One region of the Streptomyces sp. NPDC048290 genome, then DNA from elsewhere that is predicted to be linked to it. Evidence: riboswitches for the same ligand, from Rfam matches in the RefSeq annotation. Region 1 holds a riboswitch; each other region holds the start of a gene.
The links. Region 1 has a riboswitch for cobalamin ahead of AB0D49_RS31165 (cobalamin biosynthesis protein). Riboswitches for the same ligand answer to the same signal wherever they lie in the genome.
Positions count from the first base shown of each region.

Region 2: linked by a shared signal. The riboswitch ahead of AB0D49_RS32725 (acyl-CoA dehydrogenase family protein) and the one ahead of AB0D49_RS31165 (cobalamin biosynthesis protein) in region 1 are both predicted to bind cobalamin.
Region 3: linked by a shared signal. The riboswitch ahead of AB0D49_RS28135 (DUF4430 domain-containing protein) and the one ahead of AB0D49_RS31165 (cobalamin biosynthesis protein) in region 1 are both predicted to bind cobalamin.

Region 1 is NZ_JBEZLM010000022.1:94,220-98,087, reverse strand. It holds gene AB0D49_RS31175 (inorganic phosphate transporter) at 1-1,286, shown strand, start outside; gene AB0D49_RS31170 (hypothetical protein) at 1,336-1,557, shown strand; cobalamin riboswitch at 1,724-1,885, shown strand; partial or broken gene AB0D49_RS31165 (cobalamin biosynthesis protein) at 1,991-2,893, shown strand; gene AB0D49_RS31160 (cobyric acid synthase) at 3,181-3,868, shown strand, end outside.
Region 2 is NZ_JBEZLM010000024.1:147,799-151,666, forward strand. It holds gene AB0D49_RS32715 (hypothetical protein) at 1-986, shown strand, start outside; gene AB0D49_RS32720 (cobalamin-binding protein) at 1,042-1,959, opposite strand; cobalamin riboswitch at 2,006-2,192, shown strand; partial or broken gene AB0D49_RS32725 (acyl-CoA dehydrogenase family protein) at 2,385-2,573, shown strand; gene AB0D49_RS32730 (enoyl-CoA hydratase/isomerase family protein) at 2,570-3,634, shown strand; partial or broken gene AB0D49_RS32735 (NAD(P)-binding domain-containing protein) at 3,631-3,723, shown strand; partial or broken gene AB0D49_RS32740 (3-hydroxyisobutyrate dehydrogenase) at 3,769-3,868, shown strand, end outside.
Region 3 is NZ_JBEZLM010000018.1:161,304-165,171, reverse strand. It holds gene AB0D49_RS28145 (ABC transporter ATP-binding protein) at 1-117, shown strand, start outside; gene AB0D49_RS28140 (ABC transporter permease) at 114-1,343, shown strand; cobalamin riboswitch at 1,629-1,748, shown strand; gene AB0D49_RS28135 (DUF4430 domain-containing protein) at 1,847-2,347, shown strand; gene AB0D49_RS28130 (hypothetical protein) at 2,398-3,825, opposite strand.

The sequences.
Region 1 (3,868 bases):
TGATCACCGCACTTGCGTTCGATTTCACGAACGGTTTCCACGACACCGCCAACGCGATGGCCACCACCATCTCGACCGGTGCGATGAAACCCAAGATCGCGGTGGCGATGTCCGCCGTACTGAATCTTGTGGGCGCCTTCCTCTCCGTGGAGGTCGCGAACACCATCTCGAAAGGGCTCGTCGACGAGTCCGGTATCCAGCCAGAGGTCATCTTCGCCGCGTTGGTCGGCGCGATCCTGTGGAATCTGCTGACCTGGCTGGTGGGTCTGCCCTCGTCCTCCTCGCACGCCCTGATGGGCGGTCTGATCGGTGCGACCGTGGCGTCCGCCGGTATGGGCGCCGTGCACGGCGATGTGCTGATCACCAAGGTGCTGATCCCGGCGATCGCCGCCCCGCTGGTGGCCGGCCTCGCGGCGATGTTCGCGACCCGGCTCACCTACTCCCTCGGCAAGAAGTCCGCCGGGAGCAAGTCCTCCGCCAAGGGCTACCGCGCCGGGCAGATCGCCTCCGCCGGTCTGGTCTCGCTGGCGCACGGCACCAACGACGCCCAGAAGACCATGGGCATCATCACCCTCGCCCTGGTCGCCGGTGGCGCGCTCGCCCCCGACTCGGACCCTCCCACCTGGGTCATCGTCTCCGCCGGTGTGGCCATCGCGCTCGGCACCTACCTGGGCGGCTGGCGGATCATCCGCACCATGGGCAAGGGCCTGACCGACCTCCAGCCGCAGCAGGGCTTCGCCGCCCAGACCAGCGCCGCCACGGTCATCCTGGCCTCCTCCCACCTCGGCTTCTCGCTCTCCACCACGCACTCCGTGTCCGGCGCGGTGATGGGCGCGGGCCTCGGCCGCAAGGGCGGCGTGGTCCGCTGGTCGACCGCCACCCGGATGTTCGTCGCCTGGGGGCTGACCCTGCCCGCCGCCGCCGTGGTGGGCGCGCTCGCCGAGTGGGTGTGCCGCGCCGGGGCCTGGGGCACCGCCCTGGTGGCCATCTTCCTGGTCGGCTCCAGCGCCTGGATCTGGAAGCTGTCCCGGCGCGAGATCGTCGACCACACCAACGTCAACGACACCGACGGCGACACCGGCGCCGGGAGCACCGACGGCACCGGTCCGGGCGTGGCGCCCGACGAGGCGCCCGGTGTGGTCACCGCCGCCGTCGCCGCCGTGACACCGCCGCCGACCGTCGCCGCCGAAGGGGCCGCGGCCACCGTCCCGGCGCAGGCGACCGCCGCGGCCACGCCCGTCCCGGGCACCGGTCCCGATCCGGCCGCGCCCAAGGCCACGGTCTGACCCCGCGCCCCTCCCCCGACCCCACCAAGGATTCAAAGGACTCAGCAGCATGGAAATCGACTGGGCGGCCCTCGGCTCCGTCTTCGGAGTCAGTCTCGTGGTCACCGTGGCCCTCGTCGGCCTGTTCACCCTCGCCATCTCGGGGCTGTCGCGCCATGAGCGCGCGGCCGAGACCGGCGGGAGCGCGGCGCTCGCGGTCACCGGCGCCTACGCCTGCTTCGCGGCGTGCCTCGGGGCCGTGGCGTACGGGATCTATCTGATCGTCGCCTGACAGCGGCGCCACGGCCGTACAGCCGTACGCGCCTCACATGTGCCTCGCACGCGCCCCGCGCGCGGTACGGAGGGCGGGTAAGGACCCTGACGTATCTGGGTCCGTACCCGCCCTCCGTGGTGTGTGCGGACGGGTCCCCAGGGGCGTGGCACGCTCTTCCGCCGCTGGTCAATGGCTGGTTGACGGTTTCTCCAGGCCCGTGGTGGACTTCCGGGGCCAACAACGGCGACACGAGAGGAAGCCGGTGCGAATCCGGCGCGGTCCCGCCACTGTCACCGGGGGAGAACCCCGGGAGCCAGGAACTCTCACCGCCGCTTACGTCGAACCAGGGCGCGGACACCCTGAGTGAGGACAGGTCGCCATGCACGGCTGCCGATCGAGGCGCGCCACCGGAACCACGATCCCGTCGACCGTCCCGACGGCCGGCTGAGCCGTGGCCGCCGGACGCGACTTCGCGTACGGCGCCGCCGCCGGGCTCCTCGGTGATCTGCTCCTCGGCGATCCGCGCCGCGGGCATCCGGTCGCCGGGTTCGGCCGGGCCGCGGGCGCCGTGGAACGACTGCTGTGGCGCGACCACCGGGGCTGGGGCGCCCTGCACACCGCCGTGTGCGTGGGCGGCGCCATGGCGCTGGGCACGGCGGCGGCCCGTACCGTACGGTGCTCCGCCGCCGCCTCCGTCGCGCTGACCGGCGCGGCGACCTGGGCCGTGGTCGGCGGCACCTCGCTCGGCCGGGAGGCGCGGGCGGTCGGGCGGGCACTGACGGCCGGGGACCTGGCCGGGGCGCGGGCGCTGCTGCCGCGGCTGTGCGGGCGCGATCCCCAGACGCTGGACGGTGACGGGATCGCGCGGGCGGTCGTCGAGTCGGTCGCGGAGAACACCTCCGACGCGGTGGTGGGGGCGCTGGTGTGGGGGACCGTCGGTGGTGTGCCGGGGCTGCTGGGGTTCCGGGCGGTGAACACGCTGGACGCGATGGTGGGTCACCGCTCCGCGCGCTACCGGCGGTTCGGGTGGGCGGCGGCGCGGCTGGACGACGTGGCGGGGTGGCCGGGGGCACGGCTGACGGCGGCGCTCGCCGTGGTCGCCGGGGGTGATCCCCGGGGGGCGTGGCGGGCATGGCGGGCGGACGCCGGGAAGCATCCGAGTCCCAACGCCGGGGTCGTGGAGGCGGCCTTCGCCGGGGCGCTGGGCGTCCGGCTCGGGGGGACCCTGTCGTACGCGGGACGGGTCGAACGGCGGCCGGTGCTGAACGGGACGGGGCGGGCCGTGACGGTCGCCGACATCGAGCGGGCGGTACGGCTCTCCCGCCGGGTGCAGTGGCTGGCGCTGGGGGCGGGCGTGGCGGGGGCGCTGGGGTGGGCGGCGTACGCCGGGGGGTCGCGGGGCGGCACACCCGTGCGGACGGAGCCCGCCCGACTCGACCTCATCCGAACAGATCCCGCTCGGTTCGAGCGCATCCGAACCGATCCCGCTCGGTTCGAGCCCACTCGAACAGAATCCGCTCGGTTCAAGTCCACCCGAACAGAACCCGCTCGGTTCAAGTCCACCCGAACAGAACCCGCTCGGTTCGAGCCCACCCGAACAGAACCCGCTCGGTTCGAGCCCACCCGAACAGAATCCGTCCGATGACCGGCCGCGGCATCCTCGTCGCCGGTACCACCTCCGACGCGGGCAAGAGCGTCGTCACCGCCGGGATCTGCCGGTGGCTGGTGCGGCGGGGCGTCAAGGTCGCGCCCTTCAAGGCGCAGAACATGTCGCTGAACTCGTTCGTGACCCGCGAGGGCGCGGAGATCGGGCGGGCGCAGGCCATGCAGGCGCAGGCGTGCCGGATCGAACCGACGGCGGCGATGAACCCGGTGCTGCTGAAGCCGGGCGGGGAGCGCAGCAGCCAGGTCGTGCTGATGGGGCGGCCGGTGGGCGAGCTGAGCGCGCGCGGCTACCACGGCGGACGCCAGGAACGCCTGCTGGGCACGGTCCTGGAGTGTCTCGACGGGCTGCGGCGGACCCATGACGTCGTGGTGTGCGAGGGCGCCGGGAGTCCCGCCGAGATCAATCTGCGCCGGACCGACATCGTGAACATGGGGATCGCCCGCAACGCCCGGCTCCCCGTGCTGGTGGTCGGGGACATCGACCGGGGCGGGGTGTTCGCCTCGTTCTTCGGGACGGTCGCGCTGCTGTCGCCGGAGGACCAGGCGCTGGTCGCCGGGTTCCTGGTGAACAAGTTCCGCGGGGACGTGTCGCTGCTCGCGCCCGGCCTCGACATGCTCAAGGGCCTCACCGGGCGGCCGTCGTACGGGGTGCTGCCGTTCCGGC
Region 2 (3,868 bases), on a different contig from region 1:
ACGCGTACGGACGCGCGGCGGCCGGTCCGGTGCGGGTCCTGGCGAGCGCGACCACCCGCGACACGGACCCGGCGGAGGCGAACACCAGGGTCACCGGACTCGCCCACTCGACGGACGACGGCCGGACCTGGACCGAGTCACCGGTCGCCGCAGACGGTTCGGCCACGGTCCATGTCCCCGCCGGGGCCTCGTTCGTCACGCTGCGGGTGACCGCCGCCGACGACCAGGGCGGCAGTCTGACCCGCACGATCACCCGGGCGTTCGCCGGTCCGGCACCGGACGGCGACGAGGTGGTGGGCTCGACCCGTATCTCGAACGTCACTGTCAACGCGAACAAGCCGGTGCGGCTGTCCCACGAGCATCTCCAGAGCTTCAACGCCACGTTCACGGCCACCGACCCGTCGGGGATCGCGAGCGGGGACCTGTATCTCTACCGGGGTTCGTACGCCAGCCCCGTCGCCGTTCTGCACGGCGCGTTCGCGGCGACCTGCACCAAGGTGAACGCGACCACGTCGAGGTGCACGACTCCGTTCGCCTACCTCTATCCGCGCGGACAGCTAGGCCGCAACTCCTTCGCCGGCACCTGGAAGGCGGCCGTCTGGGCGCGCTCCGCCGACGGCAGGAGCCATGCCGATCTGCACTCCGCCAAGTCCGTGTCCGTGCTGCGGGACGCCATGCTGAACGCCAACGCGGGTCCCGAGCCGGTGGCCAAGGGCAAGACGCTGACCGTCACCGGCTTGCTGGAACACGCGGACTGGGAGATGCGCGGCGGCTATCCCGGCTACGCCGGCCAGAAGGTGAAGCTCCAGTTCCGGAAGAAGGGGGCGTCCGCCTACACCACGGTGAAGACGGTCACCACCGACCGCTCCGGAAAGCTGAGGACCACGGTGAAGGCGGCGACGGACGGCTACTGGCGCTACTCCTTCGCCGGTTCCTCCACCACGGCGACCGCGACCGCGCCCGGCGACTACGTGGACGTCCGCTGACCGAGGTCCGCCCGGGGGGCTGAGGCCGGGTGTCCGGTCCCCCGCGACGGTGCCGTCAGGCGGGCAGCAGGCGGGCCTCGGCCGTCGTCACCGGAGCCCCCGCCCGTACCCCCCTCAGCACCCACGCCAGTACCTCCGCCCCCCGGACCACCCGTGGGCCGGGGCGGTTGTAGTACGCCGGGCCGTCCAGGACCCAGACGCGGTTCTCGCGGACCGCGGGGAGGTCCTGCCAGCCGGGGAGGGTGGTGAGGAGGTGGGTCTCGCGCAGGGTGCGGTCGGGGGGGAAGCCGCAGGGGAGGAGCAGGAGGACGTCCGGGGCGGCGGCGCGGAGGGCCTCCCAGGTGGTCGGGGTGGTGTGGTCGCCGGGGGAGGCGAGCAGGGGTGTGCCGCCCGCCGCCGTGATCTGGTCCGGGACCCAGTGGCCGGCCGGCCAGAGGGGGTCGAGCCATTCGATCGCGGCGACCCGGGGACGGGGGCCCCGTGCGGTCGCCGCGCGGACCCGGGACAGACGGGCCGTCAGGTCCGCCCGGCGGCGCTCCGCGCGGTCCCGTACGCCGAGCAGGTCGCCGACCGTGACCAGGCAGTCCAGGACGTCGTCCAGGGTCCGGGGTTCGAGGCTCAGGACGCGGGTGTCGGCGTTCAGGGCGCGGACCGCCGTGCCGACCCGTTCGTAGGAGACCGCGCAGACCGCGCACAGGTCCTGGGTCAGGACCACGTCGGGGCGGGCCGCCGCCAGGGCCTCGGTGTCCAGGGTGTAGAGGGAGGAGCCGGAGTGTGCCGCGCCGCCGACCGCGTCGGAGATCTCCCGGCTGGACAGGCGGTCCTGGTCCAGGTCAGCGCCGGTCACCACGGGGACCTGTGCCACCTCCTGGGGCGGCCAGTCGCATTCGTGCGTACGGCCGACCAGGCGGGAGGCCAGGCCCAGTTCCGCGACGATGTCGGTGGCCGCGGGGAGCAGGGAGGCGATGCGCATGGCGGGAGCCTAGGGGGCGGCTCGCTGGATTTAGTAGGACGTCCAACTATATAGTCGGGGGCATGGCCCGCGGTGCGGGGAAGCCGGTGTGACTCCGGCCCGGTCCCGCCACTGTGACCGGGGAGTCCACCGTCGGGCGACACGCCACTGACGAGAGGGCAGAGTCGTCGGGAAGGTGGGCGGCGCGCGCTGATCCGGGAGTCAGGATACCGGCCGGGGGTTTCGTTCCGTGTGGTCCACGAGGATGGAGCAGACACGCATGGCACCGGTGTGCACCCCGCCCCACCAGTGACTTCGCAGTCCTGGCCGTGATCGCCTCACCGCTCTCTGACGGTCTCCAGCCCTTCCCGGACCCCTCGACCCGGAACGCCGCTGATCCCATCCGAGGAGAGCAGACGACCCATGCGCCCATCGCCCCGTACCTGCGGTTCGCCACCGACACCGGGTACACGGTCGCCGACCGGGCGCTCCCACCGCACGGCGGTTACGGCTACCTCAGCGAGTACGGCATCGAGAAGATCGTGCGCGACCCGCGGGTCCAGCAGATCCTGGAAGGAACCGACGAGATCATGCGAGTCATCGTGGCCCGCGGACTGACGGAGGCGTTCGGATGAGCGGGGTCCAGTTCCACGTCCGGGGGCGGGCCGCCCATGTCGTCCTGGACCGGCCCGAGGCGCTCAACGCGCTCAGCCACGCCATGGTCCGGGACATCGACCGGGCCCTCACCGACTGGGCGGCCGACCCCGCCGTCGAGACCGTCGTGCTCACCGGCGCCGGGGAGCGCGGGCTGTGCGCCGGGGGCGACATCCGCGCCATCCACGCCGACGCCCGGGACGGCGACGGCACCGCCACGGCCGCGTTCTGGTACGACGAGTACCACCTCAACGCCCGGATCGCCCGCTATCCCAAGCCGTACGTCGCCGTCATGGACGGCATCGTCATGGGCGGCGGGGTCGGGCTCTCCGGGCACGGCAGCGTCCGGATCGTCACCGAGCGCTCCCGGGTCGCGATGCCCGAGACCGGCATCGGCTTCGTGCCCGACGTCGGCGGCACCCACCTCCTCGGGCTCGCCCCCGGCGAACTCGGCACCCACCTCGCCCTGACCGGCGCCGCGATCGGCGCCGGGGACGCCCTGCTCACCGGCCTCGCCGACCACTACGTCCCCGCCGCGACCCTGCCCGCCCTCCTCGCCGACCTCGGCGACCTGCCCGTCCGGGACGCCCTCGCCCGCCATGCGCAGCCGCCGCCCGCCGGGGAACTCGCCGCCCACCGGGCCTGGATCGACGCCTGCTACAGCGCCCCCGACGTGGAGGAGATCGTGGAACGCCTCTTCGCGCACGGCGACCCCGCCGCCAAGGAGACCGCCGAGACCCTGCTCACCAGGTCGCCCACCGCGCTCAAGGTCACCCTCGCCGCGCTGCGCCGCGCCCGGCGGCTCGGCTCCCTGGAGCAGGTCCTCGACCAGGAGTACCGCGTCTCGCTCGCCGCGCTCACCGCCCCCGACCTGGTCGAGGGCATCCGCGCCCAGGTCGTCGACAAGGACCGCGCCCCACGCTGGTCCCCGGCGACCCTGGCCGAGGTCACGGACACCGAGGTGGCCCGCCACTTCCAGCCCCTCGGCGCCCGCGAACTGGGCCTCGCCGCGTCCGGCGGCACCGAGGAGGCGGCCTGGTGAGCGCCCGTACGGTCGCCTTCGTCGGGCCGGGGCACATGGGCGCCCCGATGGCCGCCAGCCTCGCCACCGCCGGACACCGGGTGCGCGGCTACGACCTGGCCGTGACGCCGGGTCCCGGTCTGGAGGCCGCCGCGTCCGCCCCGGCGGCCCATGCGGGCGGTGTCGACACCCAACTCGATCTCAGAGCAGCCGAGTTGTATGCCATGTATGCCGAACAGACGGGCGTGGGTGAGG
Region 3 (3,868 bases), on a different contig from region 1:
GCCGGGACCACGGTCTGTGTGATCACGCATGATCCGGGGATCGCCCGGTCGCTGCCCCGCCGTGTCCAGGTCAGGGACGGGGAGATCGTCGCCGACTCGCGCGGGGAGGTCCGGTGAGGAGCGTGCGGCGGACCCGGCCGCTCACCGGGCGACCGCGCCCGCCCGTGCCGTCCCGGCTGCTCCCGGCCGATGTGCTGCGGCTGGGCGCGGTGGGGCTGCGGTCCCGGCGGACCCGGGTGGTGCTGTCGGCGCTGGGCATCGCGCTGGGGATCGCCACGATGGTCGCGGTGGTGGGGCTGTCGCAGTCCAGCAAGGCGGATCTGATGGCCCGCCTGGACCGGCTCGGCACCAATCTGCTGACCGCGGAGGTCATCCCGGACACGGGGGCGCGGGAGGTGCGGCTGCCGAAGTCGGCGGTGGCGATGGTGGAGCGGATCGGTCCGGTCGAGCACGCCACCGCGACCGGTCAGGTGGACGCCCGTATCCGGCGCAGCGCCGTGGTGCCCGAGGAGCGGACGGCGGGGGTGACCGCGCAGGCGGCCCGCACCGATCTGCTGACCGCGCTGAACGCGGAGGTGGCGCGGGGCGTCTGGCTGGACCGGGCCAGTGAGCGGCTGCCGGTGACGGTGCTCGGCGCGCTGGCCGCCGAACGGCTCGGGGTGACCGCGCCGGGCGAGACGATCGTGATGGACGACGAGCAGATGGTGGTCGTCGGCATCCTGGAGCCGGTGGAGCTGGTGCCGAACCTGGACCGGGTGGCGCTGGTCGGGTTCCCGGCGGCGGAGCGGTACTTCGGGTTCGACGGGCGGCCCTCGATGGTGTTCGAGCGGTCGCCGGACGCCACGGTCGACGAGGTGCGGGCGGTGCTGGCGCGCACGGTGAGCCCGGGGGCGGAGGGGTACATCAAGGTGTCCCGGCCGTCGGACGCGCTCGCCGCGAAGGCGGCCACGGACCGGGGGCTGACGGCGCTGATGCTGGGGCTCGGCGCGGTGGCGCTGCTGGTCGGCGGGGTCGGGATCGCCAACACGATGGTGATCTCGGTGCTGGAGCGGCGTCAGGAGATCGGGCTGCGCCGGGCGCTCGGTGCCACCCGGGGCGCGGTGCGGGTGCAGTTCCTGATGGAGTCGCTGCTGCTGTCGGCGCTGGGCGGGGCGGCGGGCGCGGTGCTGGGCACGGCCGCCACCTGGGGGTTCGCGCTGGCGCAGGGCTGGCGGCCGGTGGTGCCGGTGTGGGCGCCGGTGGGCGGGCTCGCCGCGACGCTGTGCATCGGGGCACTCGCGGGCCTGTATCCGGCGGTGCGGGCGTCACGGCTGCATCCGACGGTGGCACTGAACGGGACGTGAGCGGCGGGGCGGGCGGTCGGGGCGGCGGCTTCGGCGGGGCGCTCTCGGCGGGGGCGGCGGCTTCGGCGGAGGCGCGGTATCGGCAGCGGCTTCGGCTCGGCTTCGGCGGGGCGGTGGTGTCAGGGCTGGCGATATCAGGGTCCCCCTCCCCCCGGCGGGGTCCGCCCTCCCCGCCCCGGTCCCCCCTCCCCCGCCCGTCCTCCCGACCGCCGTCCCGGAGTTCCCCTGACCGCGGCCGTCCCGCGCCGGTAGCATCACCGGGTCCGGTCCCCAGCGGCCGGGCGCCACAACCGAAGAGGCGCACGTGCGGGGGAAGCCGGTGGAAGTCCGGCGCTGGCCTGCAACCGTGAACGGCCCCACGGCGGCCGTGAGTCGGAACACCCGGCGTGCGTGACATACCGCTTCCACTGTCATGGTCCGCAGCGTGAAGCCGGGAGCGCCGACCCGTCGTGGCCGGTGCCTTCCGTCGCGCGGGCGGTCCGCCGCACCAGGAAGGCACAGCCATGCGCCGCACATCCACCGTCTCCCGGTCCTACCGGACCCTCGTCGCCGCGTCCGCCCTCGGGCTCGCCCTCTCCTCGGCCCCGGCCGTCGCCCACGCGGGCACCGCCACCAACACCAACGCCCCGGTCAAGGTGTCCCTGACCGTGCAGGGCCCGGACGGGCTGCTGTTCAAGGGGAAGGTCAAGACCAAGGGGCATGAGGTGACCACCGCCACCGGCGGTACCCACAGATGCGACGGCACCAACGGCGGCGCCCACCCGAGCGCCGTGCCCACGCCGACCGCGGCGCTCGACGACGCGGCCCGCAAGCACCACTTCACGTGGGACGGCACCTGGTACCCGTCGTTCGAGGACTTCTTCGTGGAGTCCATCAAGGACGTCACCGGCGGCGGGGTCGCCTACTGGAACATCTCCGTCAACGGCACCCCGACCCCGGTGGGCGGCTGCCAGTTCAAGCTGAACGCGGGGGACAAGGTCGCCTTCACCTGGACCACGTTCTAGAGCGCGGCGGTGCGGGCCGGGGACGTCACCGCGTCCCCGGCCCGCGCCTCTCAGACGCCCCAGCGCAGGGCGAGGGTGTCGCCCACGTTCACCGTGGCGCCCCGGGTCGCCGCGGTGAACGCCGCTCCGTCGGTGCTGACCTTCCAGGTGCTGGAGCCGCTGTTGGCCTTGCCGTTGAGCGCGGTGACCGTGCCGGTGCCGGAGGCCGGGGTGACCGAGGTGACACAGCCCGCCGGGGTCGCGGCGGAGGCCGCGGCGTCCAGGACCGCGCCGAGGGTGGTGGTCGTACCGGTCGGGGTGATCGCGACCGAGCAGACCTTGAGGGTGCCGCTGCCGTCGTCGACCGTCAGCGCCAGCTTGGTGGCGGTGCCGGAGGTGAAGGTGGACTGACCCACCCACTGCGGGGCGCCCACCGTCGTCGGCAGCGGCGGGGCGGAGGTGAAGCCGCCGCCCGCGACCGCGCGCAGCCCGTCGATGGAGGCATAGGCGGACGGGGCGGTGTCGCTGGGCAGGTACTTGAAGCCGCCGCCCGGGTTGAACTGCTGGGCGATCAGGAAGTCCACCGGTGTCTTGCCCATCGGCGTGAGGAAGTCACCGGTCTGCGGGTTGATGCCGCAGGCGTTAAGGCCGGACACCGCCCAGCCGTTGGAGTCGGTGTTCGCCCCGAACATGGCGAGGAAGGCCCCGCTGTTCGACACCAGCTTGCTCTTCAGGAACGCCTTGGCCTGGGTGATGTCGGGGTCGGTGTTGGGGACGCCGGACACGCACAGCGCGGCCATCGCGGCGCCGGTCATGTCGATGTCGCTGGCGGCGGCGAGCTGGGTCGGGTTGCCCTCGGCCTTGCTGAAGTTCCAGCCGCCGTCGTTGTGCTGGTTGGCCCGGATACGGGTGACCATGGCGTCCCGCAGGGACTGGGGGACGCGGATCTGCCCGGCCTGGGTGCGGGCGCCGTTCAGGGCGAGCGCGGCGAACACCGTGCCGTTGAAGTTGGCCGACGGGCCGAAGTAGCCGGGTTCGGCGGTCTGCCAGTAGCGGTAGATGTCGGCGATCAGGTTGCGGGAGGCCGAGACGCGGGCCGGGTCGATCCCGGCGGCGTACGCGTTGAGGGTGCCGCGCTCGTAGTCGGTGACGACCGGGGAGGCGGACGGCCAGCCGCTGGTGGCCAGCAGATTGCGGTAGACGGTTCTGGCGTTCTTGCTGGTGTCGGTGCCCGGTACGACGTCCACGGCGGCGGTACCGGCCGCGGCGAACGCGCTGAACGCCCACTCGTTGGACAGCCCCGACCCGGCGTAGGAGCCGTCGGCCGCCTGGAGGCTGTCGAGGTAGGCGACCCCGTTGGTCTTGGAGGTGGCGATCTGGGCGGGGGTGGCGGTCGCGGCGGCGGGCAGGGTGGTGAGGGCGAAGGCGCCGAGGGCGGCGGCGGAGGTGAGGGTGAGCCGGCGCAGTGCGGTACGGCGGTGAGCGAGGCGCGGGGCCATGGCGTGCTCCAGGGATCAGGGGACGCCGGCCTCGCCGCGGCCG